DNA from 3 places in the Weissella sp. MSCH1 genome. Region 1 is predicted to be linked to each of the others. Evidence: predicted binding sites of a transcription regulator. Region 1 holds the regulator's gene; each other region holds the start of a gene.
What was found. The regulator Rex, encoded in region 1, represses fermentation and respiration genes when NADH is low (regulators of the CRP and FNR family bind a similar motif). The targets are predictions, from matches to a motif close to TTGTGAANTANTTCACAA.
Positions count from the first base shown of each region.

Region 2: a site for Rex is predicted at 1,647-1,664, ahead of adhP (alcohol dehydrogenase AdhP). Genes of this name have one in related genera too.
Region 3: a site for Rex is predicted at 3,612-3,629, ahead of ACJ28U_RS00505 (YagU family protein). Genes of this name have one in related genera too.

Region 1 covers NZ_JBJMBA010000031.1:25,237-32,397, forward strand. Annotated here, with positions in the region: gene ACJ28U_RS02750 (metal-dependent transcriptional regulator) at 1-41, shown strand, start outside; gene ACJ28U_RS02755 (class A sortase) at 95-820, opposite strand; gene ACJ28U_RS02760 (hypothetical protein) at 921-1,802, opposite strand; gene ACJ28U_RS02765 (hypothetical protein) at 1,795-2,712, opposite strand; gene ACJ28U_RS02770 (redox-sensing transcriptional repressor Rex) at 2,909-3,550, opposite strand; gene ACJ28U_RS02775 (DEAD/DEAH box helicase) at 3,777-5,084, opposite strand; gene ACJ28U_RS02780 (Gfo/Idh/MocA family protein) at 5,190-6,182, opposite strand; gene rlmD (23S rRNA (uracil(1939)-C(5))-methyltransferase RlmD) at 6,328-7,161, opposite strand, start outside.
Region 2 covers NZ_JBJMBA010000030.1:46,274-53,434, reverse strand. Annotated here, with positions in the region: gene addA (helicase-exonuclease AddAB subunit AddA) at 1-1,512, shown strand, start outside; gene adhP (alcohol dehydrogenase AdhP) at 1,695-2,741, shown strand; gene ACJ28U_RS02560 (MFS transporter) at 2,907-4,127, opposite strand; gene glpK (glycerol kinase GlpK) at 4,332-5,846, shown strand; gene zwf (glucose-6-phosphate dehydrogenase) at 5,997-7,161, shown strand, end outside.
Region 3 covers NZ_JBJMBA010000017.1:2,597-9,757, reverse strand. Annotated here, with positions in the region: partial or broken gene ACJ28U_RS00525 (mucin-binding protein) at 1-605, shown strand, start outside; gene ACJ28U_RS00520 (hypothetical protein) at 1,006-1,269, opposite strand; gene ACJ28U_RS00515 (hypothetical protein) at 1,275-2,384, opposite strand; gene ACJ28U_RS00510 (ATP-binding cassette domain-containing protein) at 2,377-2,976, opposite strand; gene ACJ28U_RS00505 (YagU family protein) at 3,700-4,239, shown strand; gene ACJ28U_RS00500 (hypothetical protein) at 4,544-5,026, opposite strand; gene ACJ28U_RS00495 (hypothetical protein) at 5,083-5,376, opposite strand; gene ACJ28U_RS00490 (hypothetical protein) at 6,603-6,737, opposite strand; gene ACJ28U_RS00485 (Asp23/Gls24 family envelope stress response protein) at 6,765-7,161, opposite strand, start outside.

The DNA of each region.
Region 1 (7,161 bases):
TCACCCAACACGCTGCCGACTTTATTTTTATTAACGATTAACAGAAAAAAAGCGGATGAGACTAATAACTCTCATCCGCTTTTTTCTGTTTAACTTACTTAATCCAACGATTATCTGCTGTAAATGCTGTTTGAATTGACTTAGGCGTCTTATCCCAAGTTGTGGTCCGTTGAAGTTCACCACGCATCATCACACGCCCGCGTTCAGCCGTATAATCACATGTAATCAACGTCACCAACTTCTTACCAGCTACTGGATACACCCAATCGACATCAGTTGGTTTAATAACTTTAAAGTCAACTGTCCGATACTCGTAAACATGATTCATATCCGTTAAATAAATTTTCTGACCAACTGCACCTTTGTAGTAAATTGGTGAAAACAAAACATCTCGGCCAGAGTCGCCTTGAATGAAGTGACTGGCAAGTGCATAGTTACCTTCACCCATGGTTTGATCTGGAAACATCGTTCCAGCCCCCAATGATAGATTTAAATCAGTTGTGCCATTTGAAATCGGCACCGATAGACCAATCTCAGGGATCGCGACAAAGCCAATAAAATTAATCTTTCCAGCATTTACTCGAGCCGCCAATACTTGTTGGGCTGTTAACGACCCCACCTTTTGCCAATCATAGTTGGCCGTTTTCTTCTCAGCTGCCCCTTTCTTAATCGACGTCTTTGTCACCTCTGGCTCGTACGTCTTTAATACGACATTCGCAATCTGATTATGAAAAATCAACAGTAAAGAAATAAGTAGCAGCACAATAAATATGACCGCTCGCAGCCAGGCCCCCACGCGCCGTTTCTTTTTTTCTGTCATTATCCCCCCGCCTTTCTTTTCCCATTATACCCATTTGAAATCATCAAAATAAGACGCAGACGTGTCCAAATTCATAAGACAATTGACAAACGTTGCGCCCTCAATCCTCTGCAAAGGTCATTTTTTCGAACCATGCAAACTGCGACTTGAACGCCTTGATTTCATTGTCTGTGTAAAAATAGTCTATATCCGCCAATAATTCGGCCACCGCGGTTGTATACGCCGTCTCAACACATTCACCATCATAGCGGGCTAACAACAGCTGGATAAACTTAATATAAATCAATGCCGAATAATTTGTCGCAAAGGTGAACCGCTGCACAATCGATCGTAAGGCGCTAACAAACAGGCGTGCATCGTGACCACTCGCAACTTGCTGTAACAGATTAAAGATTAAAACATTAATCTTTAATTCATGGTGTCTGGTTGAGAAAAAACGACTACGCACATTCATTTTAACGATTTTTTCAAGTACAGGCACGGTAATTTCAGGTGACAAATACGGCAGCGCACATCGGGTTAATTCCAACTCATAGCGTGTCCAAAAAGGTAACGCCAATAACTCTTTGAATACCACAATTGCCTGACGTTGCTTTTCATCATCACGATCTGTGTTTTGTCGGAAATAAAGCATCCAAGTTAACCAACCATAGTGGCGGTATCCGGTCTGCTCTTGCAATCGTTGAATTTCAGCCTGAATAGCTGCGCCACCTGCATGGTCTGTAACAGACAATTGTTTAATGCGTTCAGCTAACAATCTGAACGTTGTATCTTCTGGAATAATCAATTCCGCCAATTCTGTTTCAGTCAGTCCTAATCCATAGACTAAATGATAAAAATCCGTTATTTCAATATCCGCATCCCCTTTAACAAAGCGATAGTACGTCGCCCGGTTCAAACCAGAGTACGTTAACAATTGTGTCAACGGGATGTTCTTGGCTTTGCGGATATCGTTAATTACTTGACCTACATGATCAGTCATCTGTCTCTATAACCCCCCAGGCAATTCGGAACAAAATAACAAACGTTTGCGTCACTTCCCCCGCTTGATCAGGATTGTCATGAATTGCCTTCATAAACCGACTAATTTTTTGCTCGGCATCTAACAAAATTTGCGGATTATGTTCACGCCACGCCTGCTCGATATCAGCCAAGGCCCGTCGGTATGGGGCATGCTCTAAAACGTATTCGGCGGGGGATAGCTCATTAATAAACCCCACAAATTTTACATAGTCATCGTAGTTTTTCCGAGTCAGCACCGTCTCAGCCATTATCAAGATATTATCAGACCAAATCGTTGTCACTTCTACAGCGGGAAAACGCTCGCGAAATTGCTGTTTATCAATGACGTATTTTTGAAACTCGGCGAGCACTGATTCAATTGGTGCATCTGGTGACAATGAGATGAAGTATAAGGTGACTTCTATCGCTGTCCATAGGTCTGTTTTGGCCACTAACCGGCGCATTTCCTGTTTCAACAGGGCTTTTTGTTCCTCATCGTCAAACACCAGTGCTAACGCATATTCGGCAATCAGCAACACTTCCCGGTCAGCCAACAGCTGAAACTCCTCAACTTGCGCCTCTAAATCGGTAATGATTTGTTTAGCAAGTGTGAAATCGCCCATCCGCATGGCGCGCCCAAATTTCATCAAAAAACGACCATAGGCCGATAATTCGCCATCTTCAGCGTAGGCAATTAAATTAACGGGACGGCCACCCATAAACCGAATTAGCCGAATTGCTAATTGTAAATTCAGCGGAGTCTCCCCTTTCATCACCCGATAATAGGCCGACTTACTCATCACGTGTTGATCAATGTCTTTCGTATGTATCCGGCGGTTCTGCTTCATATGCCGCATCGCCTCTAACAGACGTTCACTATGCTTATTCATTACGCCACTACTTCTTTTTTATAGTCATTACTAGCAGTGTATCAAACATTTTTGTGATTAAACAGGTCGCCCATGTCCCAATCATAGGACACTTTTTATGAAATTATCACCCTCATTCTGAACCGGTTTCCCGTTATTAGCAAAAAACACTTTGTTTACCAGTACGTAGCGGTAAACAAAGTGTTTCACGTATGATTTAAGCTTCAGCCCCACCAAAATTGTTGATGAAGTAAAGCAATGTTTGTAACTCGTTCGTCAAGTCAACGTTTTGCACGCGGACGTCATTTGGGACGTCCAAACGTAGTGGTGTGAAATTCAAAATTCCGTGCACCCCAGCCTTTGCCAAACGGTTAGCCAAATCTTGGGCAACTGGCGCTGGAACCGTCAAAATAGCCACATCAATCCGTTGATCTGAAATCTGCTTTTCCAAATCATCAAGACTGTAAACTGGCACACCAGCTTGAATCGTGTTCACGATATCTTCGTTGATATCAAAGGCTGCCGAAATTCGCGCATTAGAACTTTGGTGGAAGTTAAAGTTCAACAAGGCTTGACCAAGATTTCCAACTCCAACTAGGGCAACTGAAGCCAAAGTATCTTGATTCAAAATTTCACCAAAGAAAGTCATCAACGCCTTAACGTCATATCCGTATCCGCGCTTTCCCAAAGCACCGAAATATGAAAAATCACGACGAATTGTCGCTGCGTCAAATTTTACTGCATCAGAAAGCTCATTTGATGAAACACGTGTTGTGCCCGCATCCAGCAAAAGCTTCAAATAACGGTAATAAATTGGCAATCGCTTTGCGGTTGCGCGTGGGATGTCATGTTCTGCCATGTCAGCCGTCCTCATTATTCTTTATTTTTTTATCTCTAAGTTATTTCACAAATAAATTCTCACTTGTGAACTCTCTATCCTTATTAATAGTAACATATAACCACCTTTATGTGAACTAAATAACAATTGTTTTTCACAAAAGAAAAGGACCACTCGTCCGAAAAAGTGGTCCTAATGCCTAAATATCGCCGTTTTTCAGACGGATTTTTAGCCAATAATTTTTTCATTAATGCTTTGGCTTACCCTTGTTTTTGCTGTGCTTACGCTTCGCCTTTTTCTCCTTTGCAAAGCGGTCCGTTCGTGACACAACTTCCTCAGTGGCTTGCTTCTTAGGCGCTTTCTTACCTAGGCGGGGCTTTGCTGGCTGCTTTGGTTTTACTAAGGTTGGTTGTTGACCAGCCACTGCTGCCGGCGCGGGTGTTGGTGCGCCAGTTGAGCCAGAAAATGACTTAGGTTTAGCCGCTTGTTCAACTCCCGTTACAAGTTGGATGTCAACAGCAACCAAACGACGCAAATCACGTAAATCGTGGTCATTTCCAAACGAAATGACCAAACCATGCTTACCCATGCGACCAGTACGGCCAGCACGGTGCGTATACGTCTCACCAGTGCGTGGCAAATCAAAGTTAATAATTGCAGGCAAATCGGGAATATCCAAACCGCGGGCTGCCACATCAGTCGTCAGTAGGAATTTTGCTGTCCCCTTGCGGAAGTTTTCCAATGACTTTGCACGCGTTGAACTAGAATCACCACGAACTAGCGTTGCCATGGCGACGTGCTCGTGGGCTAGGAAACTAGCCGTAATCTTCAATTGCTTCGTCGTGTTAAAGAACACGATGGCTTGGAAATTCTTGCGGGCAGCTAACTGGCGCAACCGCTTATTGCGTTGCTCACGGGCTGTTGGCCAGAACTCATGGGCAATTGCGGTTGGGATTGGCACATTACGTTGGTCAATGCGGTTAAATTCACGGTCGAATAACCCAGCCGCGATTGTTTGATCGACTTCTGTGGCACCAAATAACGCCACCTGCACGTCTTGATCATCGACGGTATCCCAAACGGCATCAATTTGCTTAGCTGTATCTTCGGTTAAGAGTTCATCCGCTTCGTCCAATAGCAATGTGCGCAAACGACGCAACTTTAACTTACCATTATCAACGAGCTCAGCCACACGCCCAGGCGTCCCAACAATCACTTCAGGGTGCTTCTTCAATGCATCCAATTGACGCTTAACATTGGCCCCACCTGTTAAGGCCAACACCTTCAAGTCTAATAGCGTCGCCCACTCACGGACCACCCGTGTCGTTTGCATGGCCAACTCTTGTGATGGTGCCAAAATAAGGAGTTGCTCACCATCCCCTGGCACTAAAGTCGGCAACAAGGGCCATGTAAAGGCCAATGTCTTACCAGTTCCTGTTGGAGCCAGCGCATCGATTGATTCACCATTTACCAGTGGTTCAGCCACGGCTTCTTGGATTGGCGTTAGGGTTGTAAAGCCTACTGATGCCAAACGTTCTTCAAAACGAGTATCCATTCTTTTTCCTCATGTCATTTCGTTTACTTTTCGTTCCTTTCATTGTAACAGAAAAGCACGCTTCATAACTGTTCGCGAACAGATTATGAAGCGTGCTTTTAACAATTACTTATCTGCTGGGAAAACAATACCGGCATCTTGACGCAAATTAGTTAACACAATATTCACGCGTTGACTCAACGTCAGCAATTCGCGATATGTCGCGTCTTGACCAATTGGGTCATTAATAATCGCTGCGAACACTTGCATCTCTGGCACCATTGGATTTTCTGGTGCTGGTGTGCTAATTTCAGTGTCGTTACCAGCGCCATCTTTATAAACGACTTCACCCAATTCAGCGATTGAATCAATCACAATCGTGTCACGCATCCCCAAAATTTCTGAATGCAAATAACTGTTGGCTCCCTTACCAAATTGAATAGTCACATCAAAGTCAGCATAGCGCAAAACGGCAATCCCGCGACCGTCTGCCCCATTACGCAATGGCGTTGCGAAATAGTGACTTTCTTGTGGCATCCCAAATAGCTTAATCGCGGCATATAATGGATAAACGCCTAAATCAGTCAAAGCACCAGCACTAAACTCACGAGTTAAGACATTCGGCTCCTTACCTGCCAAATAATCATCAAAGCGTGATGAATACTTTTCATACACTAACGTTGCCCCAGAAATATGCGTCATCTCTGCAACTTTCGCTTCAATCGCTTTAAAATTAGCCTGATGTACGTGACGAGCAGCCTCAAATAAGCGGACATTTGGGTGCTCACGCAAAGCCGAGTAAACTGCTTCATATTCCTTAGTATTTGAAAAGGCCGACTTTTCAACAATCACATGGAGGTCATGCGCAATCGCCTGCAGCGTTTGCTCATAATGCAAGCTGTTTGGTGATGCAATATAAACGACTTCAATGCCACTCTCATAAAAGGTAGCCAAATCTGTATATACCGCAACTTCACCAAAATCTTTGGCAAACGCCTCACCAGATTCGGTGCGTCGTGAGTAAACCGCTGTTAGTTGGTACGCTTGCGATTCATGCGCCGCTTCCACCAACATCTTCGTAATCCAATTTGTGCCAATAATCCCTAACTTTAACGTCATCATTCACTCCTTAGTTAATCTAATATCCCACTTTAAAGCGCTTTCAATAATGCTATTGTACCATCAAAATCCAAAAAAGCTCATCAATCATTTGAAATGACTAATGAGCTTAATTGGGTTATCGATAGTTTTTAGTTTTATTAAATTAGTCCTTAACGAACACAGTGACAGATTCAATGTGTGTCGTTTGTGGGAATTGGTCAATTGGTTGAACTGGGCCTTGAATGTGGTAACCGTTCTCCAAAATTTGAACCGTATCACGTGCCAATGTTGCTGGGTTGCAACTAATGTACACGAACTTTTCTGGTTCCATACCAGTTGCAGCATCAATTAATTCTGGCGTCAATCCCTTACGTGGCGGATCAACGAAGATGACGTCTGGTCGCATACCAGCTTCATGCCATTCAACCATCTTCTCTTCAGCCTTACCAAGTTCAAACTTAGCATTGTTAACCCCGTTAATGTCGGCGTTACGCTTGGCGTCATCTACGGCACCAGGCACAACTTCAACACCCAAAACAGACTTAACACGATCAGCGATGGTCAATGAAATCGTTCCGATACCTGAGTAGGCGTCAATAACTTCTTCATCACCAGTCAAGCCGGCCTTATCAGCAGCCAATTGGTACAACGTTTCCGTTGTTTGTGGGTTAACTTGGTAGAATGAGTTTGGTCCGATGACGAACTTCTTACCGAACAACGTGTCGGTAATCACATCCTTACCCCAAAGCGTGTTATTCTTTTCACCCAAGATAACATTCGTCTTCTCTTGGTTCACGTTTTGAATGATTGACTTTACTTCTGGCAACGCTTCACGAATATCCGCGACAATCATTTCAGCCCCAGGCACCTTCTTTGAACGCGTGACCAAAACAACCATCATTTCGTGGCTGTAGTAACCGCGACGAACCATGATGTTACGGATAACACCAGTGTGATCAAATTCGTTATAAACTGGAATGTGGTACTTACGCAAGAT
Region 2 (7,161 bases), on a different contig from region 1:
GCTGCCGCTTACCAAAAGAGTAGCTTCGTCGGCTTGTATCAATTTATTAATTATGTGACGCAGCTACAAAGTCAGGACAAAGACCTCGGTGAAGCGGATGCAAACGTGGCGAGCGACAGTGTCTCATTGATGACGATTCACCACTCGAAGGGGCTGGAGTTTCCGATTGTGTTTGTCCTGAATAGTACCCGTCGCATGATTAGTCAGCGCGAAACAATGGGTGACATTCTGCTTGATGCTGAAGCTGGGGCCGGGATGGATTACATTGATTTGGATCACCACCTCAAGCTACCGACGCCACAACGCGAATTCGTTAAACAAGCGCGCGTTCGTGGCGCTTTCGCCGAACAATTACGGGTGCTCTATGTTGCGCTAACGCGTGCTGAACAACACTTGTTTATGGTGGGGGCGTATGACAGTGTGAAAGCCCTATGGGATAAGTGGTCGTTAGCTGAAGCGGGCACGGAGTGGATGTTGCCAGAGTGGGCCCGCCTTGAAGGAAAGTCGTTCATGGATTTGATGGGGATGGCCTTGATGCGCCATCCAAAGGCACCAGAATTGGCTAACGTGCTGACAGCTTACGATGATAAGGATGTTGTTGATTTCGGTGAAATTCGGACGAAAGCACCAAAGCAACCGTTTAACTTTGGCTTAGAAATCGTGAATGGGGCTGATTTACGCGCACTAGTTGATGCCTATCAAGCGATGCCAATGTCTGAGTCGACATCAGAAAAGACCGGTGCCACGCAGGACGGCATCATCAATGATTGGCGTTCGGTATTGCAATTTGATTATCAATTTGATGAGGCGACCCGCGCCACGGCGTACCAGTCAGTTTCAGAAATTAAACGCTTATTTGAAGATCCAGATTTGGCAGCTGGTCGCGGCTTAGTCGATGGGCGTATCCAAGCAGATGAATTTGCAGGATTGCGTTTTACGGATGAAACATTACCGGAGCCAACCTTTATGCAAGAAGCAGAAACGCGTATTTCATCAGCTGCGATTGGAACTGCAACGCACTTAGTTATGCAACGCGTTGATCTATCGACAGGAGCACCGACTCAGGCTGACTTGCGCGCGCTGGTGGCCGATTTGGTTGACCAAGAGTTAATCGAAGTTAAGGTGGCCCATCTGATTTCGTTGTCTAAGATTGAACGTTTCTTCACGAATTCGCCTTTGGGCAAGCAAATGGTGGCGCATGCTGACTCTTTGCAACGTGAAGTGCAGTTCTCGCTTTTGCTGGATGCAGATCGTCTGTACAAAGACTTCCAGGGATCAGAAAAAGTTTTGATTCACGGTATTATTGATGGTTATTTCCAAGTTGATAATGAGGTGTGGTTGTTTGATTATAAGACTGATCGGGTAACACCTGAAACAGCGACTGAAACACTCACGCAACGTTATTCAGGTCAATTGAACGTTTATGCACAGGCGCTAATAGCGATGGGAAAGCCGATGCCACGTCGGTTTATTTATGCCTTTAGTGCAGAGAAAATCATCGCATTAGACTAACTTAAAAGAAGTGAAGCGTCCGCCATTTGGGAGGGCGCTTTTTTCAGGTTCCGATTTATAAAAACACACAAAAAATTCTTGATTAGATTCCAAGAAAGCGCTTGCAAAAGAAAACAACTCGTTTATAATAATGTTTGTGAAGAAAAGAACAAATAGTCATTGTTAACACGAGGAGATTAGACATGAAAGCAGCAGTTGTTCGTGAAACGCCAGATGGATTTGTAGACTTGATTGATGATTGGCAACCCCGCGCCTTGGGATTTGGTGAGGCGCTGGTTGATGTAGAATACAGTGGTCTTTGCCACACTGATTTGCACGTCGCCAATGGTGATTTCGGTAATCCGAATGAGATTAATCCACGCGAATTCCGTCGTGTTATTGGGCACGAAGGAGTTGGAATCGTGACGAAGCTTGGTGAAGGCGCATCGGATTACTTGAAGTTAGGTGATCGCGTTTCAATTGCTTGGTTCTATGATGCTTGTGGAAACTGTGAGTACTGCAACACGGGAAATGAAACGTTCTGCCGTAAGGTGCGTAATGCTGGTTTCTCAGTTGATGGGGCGATGGCGCAACAAGTAGTCGTCAACGCTAAATATGCGGTTAAGGTGCCAGAAGGTCTTGATCCGATGGAAGCATCATCAATTACATGTGCCGGTGTGACAATGTATAAGTCGCTTAAGGTCGGCGAAACAAAGCCAGGTCAATGGGTCTCGGTAGTTGGGGCCGGTGGTTTGGGTAACTTGGCCATCCAGTACGCGCACAATGTGTTTGGTGCCCACGTGGTAGCAGTCGATGGTAACCCAGACAAGTTGGAAGCAGCTCGTCAAATGGGAGCCGAATTGCTCATCAACCGTAAGACAGAAGACGTGCCTGCTATTATCCAAGAAAAGGTTGGCGGGGTACACAACGCACAGGTAACGGCTGTTAACACACAAGCGTTTGATCAATCAATTGCGTCATTGCGACCAATGGGTAAGTTGGTTGCCGTGGCATTGCCAAAGGGTGACATGCAGTTGAATGTTGTGAAGACGGTCTTGGATGGTATTGAAGTGAAGGGCTCACTTGTTGGAACACGTGAAGACTTGAAGGAAGCCTTCCAATTTGGTGCAGAAGGTAAGGTTAAGCCAATCGTGACGCGGGCTGATATCCGTGATATTAATGATGTGATTGATGCGATGCACAACAACAAGATTACTGGTCGCATGGTCTTTGATTTCAAGAGTCTCTAAAAAGTTAAATTGTGTGATGTGATCTGAATAATGGGTTCCACGTGAGAGGGAACATTCAAAAGGTCATCGCGCAATTAACAACTCCTAAAATAACGAATCTTCCGATGACGATAAAAAACAACCCCTGACAGCGGATACGCTGCAGGGGTTGTTTTGTGTTATCAATTAATTAGCCAGGCGACGTTGGCGACGTCTTGAGGCGCGGTCGAGAATAAAGGTGACGACTACGAAGAGCATCATGATGCCAAACATTGAGGCAAACAAGGCTTTGTATGAGCCGCCATCAATCATTAAGCCACCGTATAGTGGGCCAACCGCACGACCAAGTGAGATGGCCATCGTCATGAAGCCTTGCGCCCGACCTTTGGCGTTGGGGTCACTGATGTGATCGATCCAAGCGGGCATTTGTGGGCTAGCAAACATTTCACCAATCGTCAAAATCATGAAGGTGAAGATGAACATTGGATAGGTCTTCGCGTTCATTAGGAATAGGAATGATACCGCGAACAAGGCGGTTCCGCCTAAGACAGTGAGTCGGAATGGCAGCTTTTCGATGATGCGGTCTAGCAGACCTTGCCCGACGATAATCACGATACCGTTAATCGTCCATAGGAATGAGTAATCTTGGGTTGTCATCCCCAAATCAGTCATGTGCGTTGCAACGACGGTTTCCCATAGAATATAACCCATATAAAGGGAGAAGGCCAAACCGAGCAAGGCATAAATCAGCACAGGCGTCCTGAAATTGCTCTTGGCAGCCTTAGCGGCGTCTTTAGTCGCTTGGGCGGCGAGTCCCTTTACGTTGAAGTAGCGGAAAACCATGATTGAGAAAATAAGATACATGATTGTTGCGCCACCGAAAACGAATTGTACGCCGTGATTGAATAGAAAACCGACAATAGCGGTTCCGACGACGACACCGACGTTCATGAACAGATATTGCAAATTGAAAACCTTACGGGAATCAATCGACTGAATCGTGGCCGCATATGAATTTAAGAGCGTGTAGATAATTCCATCTGCAAACCCTAGAATTAGCATGAAAATTGCAAAGACTGGCCAGGAATGCCAAAAAGTCAGGGCCGCCAACATAGCCGTTGCTAAGGCGACAGCACCTAAGATTGATTTGTAAGGGCTCCAACGATCAAATAGATGACCACCAACCCAACTACCAATCATCATCATAATCGAGAGTCCCATCACGACCATGCCAGCCATGGTCATGGTCTCATGTAAGACATTGTGCATGTACAATGTTGCGATGGGCCAAATGAGTGAGGCACCGGTTGATTGGAATAATGTGGTGATATAGAGTATTGGCGCTTTAATCTCAACGTGTTGCGGTTTGAGCGCTTCGCCATCTTGTTGTGATGACTGGATTGCCATAAAATCCTCCATTGTGTCAGCTGACACAACTAATTGTAATTAACGTTATTCCATAGTAGGTAACCACTATATATAACGTCGCGCACGGTACTGCAACCGTGCCTGTCCGTTTATTCTATGCAGAAAAGTGTAGCACATTCTCACATCTTGATATACTAATAGGGAGTGAAAAAATTTTAAACGAAATAAATCGGGGAACGCATTATGGCTATTACACGACCAGAATATATTTTGGCAATTGATCAGGGAACAACGGGGACACGTGCAGTGATTTTTAATCATAATGCACGACGCGTGACGTCAACTGCAATTCCGATGACATCGATCGTCCCGCATACGGGGTGGTTGGAACAACGTCCGCTTGATATTTGGCGGACGGCACAAACTGCGATTGCGGATGCACTAATTAATGCGGGTATTCGTGGGGATGAAATTAAAGCAATCGGCATTGCCAATCAGCGCGAGACGACATTAATTTGGAACCGCCACACCGGCCAACCGATTTATAACGCGATTGGTTGGTCATCAACACAGTCGCAGAGCATTGCAGATGCGTGGCACAATGCTGGTCACGATGAGTTAATCCGTGCCAAGACAGGCCTGCCGGTTAGTGCGTACTTCTCAGCAACCAAAATTCGTTGGATATTGGATCATGTTCCGGGTGCCCAGGCGCAAGCTGAAGCTGGCGACCTAGTTTTTGGAACAGTTGATACTTGGTTGGTGTGGCAGCTTACGGACGGGGAAGTTCATGCAACTGATGCGTCCAATGCAGCTCGAACAATGCTATATAACATTCATACGCAAGCGTGGGATGCTGAATTGTTAGCGCTGTTCAATATTCCAGCAGCCATGTTGCCACAGGTTCACACGAGTAGCGATGTGATTGCGCACACGAATCCGATGCAATTTTTCGGTGGTCGGGTGCCGATTGCCAGTGTAATCGGGGACCAAAATGCCTCATTAGTTGGTCAATTGGCGCTAGAGCCTGGCACGATTAAGAATACTTATGGCGCAGGTGCCTTTTTATTGATGAATACTGGGTATGAACCGGTGATGTCCGACAATCAATTGGTCACAACCATTGCCTATCAAGTGGGGGATCGTCCCACCTATGCGTTGGAAGGGTCAATTTTCTCAGCTGGTTCGGCTGTGCAATGGCTTCATGACCGATTAGGGTTGATTGAGACGCAGTTGGATGCCTGGCAAGCGGCAGAAGCATCAGAAAACGCTGATGAAGTATATGTTGTCCCGGCCTTTAACGGGTTAGGGGCACCGTACTGGGATCCCCAAGTACGTGGGGCAGTCTTCGGTATGACGCGAGGCACGGGTAAAAATGATTTTATCAAAGCAACGTTGCAATCCATTGCGTATCAGACGGCGGACATTTTGGCGATTATGAAAGCTGAGTCGAAATATGATGTCATTAAAATGAAGGCTGATGGCACGGTTTCGCGTAATCCATACTTGATGCAATTCCAGGCGGATGTGGCTGATATTCAAGTAGAACGGGCAATTGATGAAGATACGACACCACTTGGCGCCGCATTCTTAGCCGGCCTAACAGTTGGTTATTGGCAAGATTTGTCAGACTTAGAACAGTACGTGCCACAAGGACGTCAATTTACAGCAAGTTTGACGGCAGAACGTCGGGCAACGTTGTTAACTGGCTGGCGAAATGCAGTCAGGGCAACGCAATTCTTTTCATCTGAGTCCGAATAATCAGAAAAATTACAATGTAAGCGTTTTACATTTTTGTAGCATATTTGTGTAAAAAAGTTTATAATGTTTGTAAAAGGTACCGGTAGTGAGATGCTGGTATTATGAAATACGAAATGAAACTGATTTTTTGAGAGTAAAGGAGCATTCATCGTGCCTGCAGAAATTACAACATTGTTGACATTCTTCGGTGGAACTGGAGATTTGGCTAAGCGTAAGTTGTACCCATCAACATACAACTTGTTCAAGAAGGGCTTCTTGCAAGAACACTTCGCCGTTATCGGAACGGCCCGTCAAGAATTGACGACAGAAGAGTTCCACGAGATGGTTCGCGAATCAATTGCTGACTTCGTCGAAGACCAAGCGAATGCTGAAGAGTTTATTTCACACTTCTACTACATCCAACAAGATATTACGGATTCAGCTGCTTATGCAGATATGTTGACGTTGAACAACGAATTGGATGCTAAGTACGGTTTGAAGGGTAACCGCATTTTCTACATGTCAGTTGCCCCACGTTTCTTTGGAACAGTTGCCAAGTACTTGAAGTCAGAAGGTTTGATCACTGAGAACGGTGAGTACAACCGTTTGATGATTGAAAAGCCATTCGGAACATCATTTGGCACTGCTGAAGACTTGCAAAATGAGTTGTCAGAAGCCTTTGATGATGCCCAAATCTTCCGTATCGACCACTACCTTGGTAAGGAAATGGTTCAAAACATTGCGGCTGTCCGTTTTGGAAACCCATTGTTTGATGCAGCTTGGAACAAGGATTACATCGAAAACGTGCAAGTGACTTTGTCAGAAGTTTTGGGTGTTGAAGAGCGTGCCGGCTACTACGATACAGCTGGTGCTTTGCGTGATATGATCCAAAACCACACGATGCAAATCATTGGTTGGTTGGCAATGGAGAAGCCAGCGTCATTTAAGGATACGGATATTCGTGCCGCTAAGAACGCTGCCTTCAATTCATTGAAGATTTACAACCGTGAAGAAGTTGCTGAAAACTTTGTGCGTGGTCAATACGGCGAGTCTGCTGATGGTACGCAAAAGAAGTACTTGGATGAAATGGACGTGCCAGCTGATTCACAAAACAACACATTTGTGGCTGGTAAGTTGCAATTTGAGATGCCTCGCTGGGAAGGTGTGCCATTCTACATCCGTTCAGGAAAGCGTTTGGCTGCTAAGTCAACACGTGTGGATGTTGTCTTCAAGAAGGGCTTGAACATCTTCGGTGGTGACGTTGAATTGGCAAACCCAGTTTTGACTATTTTGATCGATCCTAAGGGTGGTATCGAATTTAAGATTAACGCCAAGG
Region 3 (7,161 bases), on a different contig from region 1:
CAATACCAGGTTATACTTTTAATAAGATTGATCCAACAGGTGCACTGGCAACAGGTAAGTTTACAGCAAATGATCAAACTGTAACCTACGTTTACACTAAGAATGCACCGACGGTGACCACTGAAACGAAGACGGTTAACGAAAACATCGACTACGTCTTTGCTAATGGTGATAAGGCAGCTGATAGTCACACTGCCGCAGTTAAGTTTACGCGCCAAGTTTCTACCGATGCTGTCACTGGTGAAAAGACTTATGGTGATTGGTCTGCCGATCAATCATTCGATGCAGTGAAGAGCCCTGATTTAAAGGGCTATACCCCTGATCAAGCTCAAATTGATAAGCAAGTGGTCAAGGGATCTTCTGATGACCTATCATTCAAGGTGGTTTACACTAAGAATGCACCGACTGTCACTACTAAAAATGTTCATAACAATGGTTCTTTGGTATCTCAATCAAAAGAACAGCAAACATTACCTAATTCTATGGAATTACCCAATACAGGTGTTGATAAGACAGAAAGCATTACGATTGCTGGTGTAATGATGCTGATTCTGACTATTATTTTGGGTATGATTTTCACGAGTAAAAAGCATAAAAACGATTAGTTTATATAGCTATACCAAAGGGAGTCGACATAACATCGATTATACAAAGTTGCCTATACACCGGCGCTTGCAAGCCCTGACTTTTTGAAGTTCAAAAAGTCAGGGCTTATTTGATGCATCCTCAAACTTGTGAAATTCAACAAAAACAAAACTAGACCAACATAACTCCAGAGCCTCCGGAAGGCACAGGGACAAATCCCTGGCCAACATTAAAAAATGCCCCAAAATCTGTACGAAATCAGGCCATTTTGAAAAATTTTCAGGGTACGATCCCTATCGGGCTCGAAAAAGAAGTCCGGAATCTTGACATCAGAGCCATGTACAGAAAAAAGCAACGTTAGCTATTATTCTACGAAATTTAGCTAACGTTGCTTTTTTAATTTTAAAGGATTAATTCACTTTAATAATAGTTGTACCCAGATTCGAAACGGTCATAGTTCCAACCAGAGCTTACCCAAGTGTTATAATAGTGGGCTGTTCCACCATAATAAGTTGTGTAGTGCCATGCATAGTATGTTTTTTTACTCGTAAATGCGTTGATATCATATTGTTGATAACTTGGTACACTACGTGCTGATACTGACTCAACTGCCACAGTTGACGCTACTCCAATACTCAATGCAGCCAACCCAACGGCTGCAGCTGTCCTAAATCCCTTTGGCATAATCATTACCCCTTTGCCTTAATAACTGTTATGCGATGATATGAAATGTTCATAAGTATTACTACAATAATCGCAAACAAAAGTATTATAACACCATTAGAGAACGTTAAGTTAGTATTTTTAGTAACTTGGATTAAAGAGCCATTTAGTATTTTAGGAGCATTTACATAGACGCCAGGAATAAGCTGAATAAAACTATTCATAAACGAAAAGATAAAAGGTGCGATAATTTGAAGTAATAATACTCCAACAGTCAAAAATGCAGCCAACATCTCAGATTTGGTAAGGTTACTTATAAATTGTCCTAGAACAATTGCAGCCAATAAGGATAACGTTTGTAAAATGACTGTTTTGATCAGCATATGCCCGATTGGCTGAGTAGCACCCAAAGTCTCATTTTGAATAATAATAGGGAAGTTAGGATCTCCTATACCATGGAATAGCGAAGCTAGTCCGAAAGCAAATAATATCAGGAAAAAATAGCTTGAGACCACTACAATTCCGGCAGTCAGCAATCTGTCAAAGTCCAGGGCTATATTGTTTTTTGGAATGAGATTATCCATATTTTTACCGTTTTGAAATTTCCAAGTAAATATGGGAATAATAACAAAAATAATTACAGCAAACCAAAACCAAGGAAAATATATGGTTAATGAATCAAATAGAAAATTAAAACCAGTTATACCGAAGGCGGGTATTTCTGGATATACGTTATGCTTTTCAACGTATTCTAAAACTGCTTTTTGAGATTTAAAATCTGCTATTTGATCATCACGTCCACCAGCTTTTTCTAGTGATGCAATATCTTGATTCGTTGTGAAAAGACTATTCTTAGCGGCTTTAGCCCAATCTTTATTATTGAAGGCATCTATCGTTGTCTTCTCATGGCTCATCCTTGCAGAGATGAAATCGTCTACGAATTTAGAGTCCATTTTTACCTGTTTTTGATTATATGTGTAATCCGATTCGGCAAATTTAGCTAAATTTGAATTATTTGCTGCTCGATTATTGCCGGCATATATACCGATGACACTAGCAAAAATCAGAATCATTGGAATAATAAATAATTTTTTTCGAACAATAGCCTTAATGTTAAAAATTGTGAATTTAATCATTATAAATTAACCTTCCATCATTTAAAGAAATCGTAGTATTTGCTAAATCAACTAATTCTTGCGGCTGATGCGTCACAAAAATAATCATTTTCCCCTCATTTTTGGCAGATTTTAATATTTTTTTCAAAATTTCTGAATTAGCATCATCTAGTCCATTGTTCAATTCATCCATTAGCCAAACTTTGGTATCTGATATCACATACAGTGCTAACACAAACATTTGTTTCATGCCTAAAGAATATGAATTTATTTTTTTGTGTACAAATGAATCTAGCTTTAATAATTTCACGGTGTCATTAATGTCAATATTACTGCTCCAAAACTGCTTATATAAGGTCAGATAATCATATCCTGACATGTTGGCATCGAAAATAAAATCATTCGGCAAATAAAACGTCTCGCTAGATTTATAGTCATACTTAATATTTCCCGAATAAGGAATTAACCCTGATATGGCATTTAATAACGTGCTTTTTCCAGATCCATTACGAGCCATAACTAAGTAAAATTTATTGTTAGAAAACGACATGGATACATTGTTTAAAACAATGTATCCGCCAAACTGAACATGCAGTTTATCCAAAATGAGCATGAAACTCCCCCAAAAATATAAAATAATAGTAATATGTAATTATATCTCACATTATTCGTATTACCAAAAAATTTACTTTCACTAGTTATTGATGATGGAAATATATAACTATTACAGGTGCGCCTATGCTATTAGTTTACAGAGCAGAAGAAAATATGTCCGTAAATCTAGCATAAGAGCAAACACAAATTTTTAATATAAGTAAAATCAACAATCATATTAGACCTATACCAAAGCAAGGTGACATAACATCGATTATCCCAAGTCCCAGCCTTACCAAGGCCTGACGGCTGATTGCTCACCTCGTTAACTTCACAAACTTAAAAAGAACCGATCGGGGCGTTTCACAAACACCCCGATCGGTCCTTTTTCACAATTTAGACCAATTCAAAAATAACCAGCTTAATTAGCCACTTAGACGAACATATAGTATACTTTTAAACATCAAATTTTAAGTACATGTACAAAAAAATCCAGTCGCTGTCCGTTTTTTGGATGGTGACTGGATTTTTTTCTATCAAAAAACAAGCGATTACTTCCGTAATCAACGTATAATTTGTCAATATTCTGACTGAAAAAGCCTAATTAAATTAACTATCGGTTGCTATGTAAATCCTAACCCTGACAGCTAATAATTGTTATTACATCAACAATCGTTGCTATAATATGTTCGTATCGATTAATTATATAGATACAATTTACAGATAGGATGGATAAATAATTATGTTTCATTTAACTACCCCAAAGGCGAATATTAAAGAAATTTCGATTAAAAGTATTTGGTATGGTCTGATTGCTGGAATGATATCCGGCATGGTAAAAATTGGTTGGGAGAATTTGTTCCCACCACGAACCATTGCTCGTAATTTAATTAACCCTCCCCAACATATGGCCATGCAGTTGGGTGTACCCAAAAAACTTGTTGAGTCCTTTGTTTATTACTCTCAAGATCAAAAGGTATTCTGGTTTACACTTATTCTACATTTTTCATTTGCAATTGTATTTTCAATTCTTTTTGTCTTTATCTCACAATATTGGCCTACCATTGGACTATGGCAAGGAACGCTATACGGTGTTGCATTGTGGATTATTTGGCACATTATTTTAATGCCGGCATTTGGTACAATACCAGCACCATGGAATCAACCTTTCGCTGAACACTTCTCAGAATTTTGGGGACACATCGTCTGGGCATGGTCTATTGCAGCAACAGTATATTACTTAATTGCCAAAGACCACCACGGACATTTAAAAAATATCTAAATTAAAACTATTTGTTGATTTAGCGATACAATAAAAGTGTTTCACACAGTCTTTCAATATTTTTTAGCTTATCTATTCAACAACAAAAAGCTAGTCACTGTCCGTTTTTTTGGACAGTGACTAGCTTTTTGTTTCTACCAACTATCGGGCGGTTAGTTAGGTTGTTGCGGTAGCAACTTCTGATACAAAATTTAAGCACTTACACACAACAAATTTATATGTTGTGTGTAAGTGCGCATTGTCAGCAAAACGCTGACTGGTGGTAATGAAATGATGGCTATATCTTATCTGGTAAAATACCCAATTATCCAAATATCCGACGCCAAAAACCTTTTTTATTCTCGGCGCCGTTTGCGCTGGTTTCTGACACAACTTCTTCTTGCTGTAATTCAGTTTCCAATGACAACACTTTTTGTTGCTCCGATTCCAATTGCAGCTGCGCTTTAAGTTGCAATTGTTGTGCTTGATCAGCTAATTTCTGTGCTTGCTTAAGTTGCTGATTCAATTCAGCAATCTGTTCATCTTTAACCGTCAATTGAGATGATAATCTTTGAATTTCTGATTGGGAAAAGTGTTCATCTTTGTGTTCATTCTGTTCAGCAAAGTGTTCATTTTTCTGTTCAGTGTCCATTTTAGATTGAACAGTTTTTAACTGTTTAATTTGTTGACTAGTATAATTACCAGTCAATTCAATACCATTTAACTTTGCTCGTTTATAGAGAGTTGTGCGCGATATCCCCAACTCATCAGCAAGTGCTTTTACAGATTTATATAAGTGTTCAGTCATGTGTTCACCTGTCCATTTATTACTGTTCAAAGTGTAAAGCCTAACTGAACAGTTTGTTATTCGTAATCTTCGGCAGTATCTGCCCACCAATCTGCTAATTTTTGCTCCTGGGTTAGATCAATACTATGTTCATTTTGATAATCAAATTCTTCATCACCCAATAGCCGCTTTTCTTCATCATATGATAATTCAGGGTCGAAGGGGAATTCATCAGAGACGTACACACGTTTCAATGCGGCAGCAAGATATTCTTCAACACTCATACCTTGCTTACCAAGAACCTTTTCAGCAAGTCCAACCCAGTCAGCATCAAGTTGAACAACGTGTAATTTCTTTTTATATTCGCTCATAATTCCTCCATTTATCAGGCTGTTCAGTACGGATATGGCCTTGATCATAACAAAGTAATACCTTAATAATAACAAGTTAACACCTAGTTAATACCCTAATTTTAACGACTGGCTATCGCAATAAATAACTGCAAGGATCAATGTAACGCTATACAACGACCGCTGGACAAATTTGTATAAGTGAAATCCATCTGCATTCGTGCCCCGCGTATTCTTTACACAGGATACCTATAAGCCTTCGGCAGACACAGGGGAAAGCCCCTTGACCCCTTGCATGCTCACGCCTTAAAGACCCAATTATTAAACACCACGTTGAACAATAGCTCAATCAGGCGTTGCGGATAGCCTGCAAGGCTCTCTCTCTCGACACTCCACCAACTATCCCCTTAATGGGGCTAATTGGTGTGTTTCGTTGAGTGCATCTCGCAACGACTGATATTCCTATCACAGTAGATTATGTTCAAGCTACCCCTTACAACCTTTGGTTATGTTTTGACGTTGTTTTATATCTACTTGTGTCTATTTATATGGCTGACACCTAAAAACGCCTCTGAGAGCTTCTCAGGGCGTTTTTTGACATATGGTAACTGTTTAACCCATGACATAACGCTAGGACTACTGACTTCGAACGATTACTCGTTCAGCTTTTCCGCATGCTATATTTCTTCATCACGGCGCAACCCGCGATCGGAAAACTAACCGCTACCCATTGTGTTGGACGATTAACTATCTCTTCTCCACGTCTCTGTTTTTGCTGTCTGTGGAGCATACAGCAAGGTTCTTCACGTGCCGTCCTACTCTCCATGTAGGCTTCTTTGTCCTGAGTGCGTTCTACTCTGTCGCCGTAACGTGGCGGGTACCGAGTGCAAAAAAATACGAGAGACAATGTGACCCGATTCAGTCACATTGTCTCTCGTCAGAAGTTGTTCTTTTCTTGACGCATTCTCTGTAAGTACCTTATAATGTACTTACATCTTGAATGACAACGTGCTTTGAATGGTGATGCATTCTTTGCACTGGCACTTATCTTGCTTGCAGGCTTGATAAGTGCCTTTTCTTTTATATTTGATTAGTTGATGTCTTAACTTTAACCAGCATCAGCAATACTTGCAAGTGTTTATTTTTTCATTCTGCACTTTTTACCACCGTATTTTGAAAATATTATGTAATAAAACTTTATAATTAAAATAAAAAATGAACGACAGTATTATCGTTCATTTTTTATTTTAATTATAAAGTTTATCGGCTAGCTTATCACCAGCCTTATCAATTTCCTTTGCTGTAAGAACAGTTGCTACTGAAACTATCCCTACTAAAACTAGTGAAGTAACAGCTGTCACTTTTAATATCTTATTAATCATGAGTAACCAACTTTCTTAAAATTATTGTTATTGTACACGCGTATCATCATCTGTAGACGTAACCGATTTCATTTTTTCAAATCCGTCTGTTGTCTTATCTTGAACTGATTTTCCTACCTCAGTTACACGATCTTGTATAGTTACTTGTGATTCCTCGAATTCTGATTTAGTTTGAATATCTATTACTTCAACATTAAGTTCAACTAGAGTAAGACTAGTTGCTTCTTCTATCTTTTGAGATACAACTTTACTAATATCTTTATAAATATCATGTGCGTTATGACCAAATTCAACAACAATATTGAGATCTACAGCAACCTGTTCTTTACCAACCTCGACATTAATTCCATCTGTTGGATTGTCACTATTAACGATTTTATTCTTAATATTAGCTACAAAGCCGCCATCTACGCCTAGCAATCCT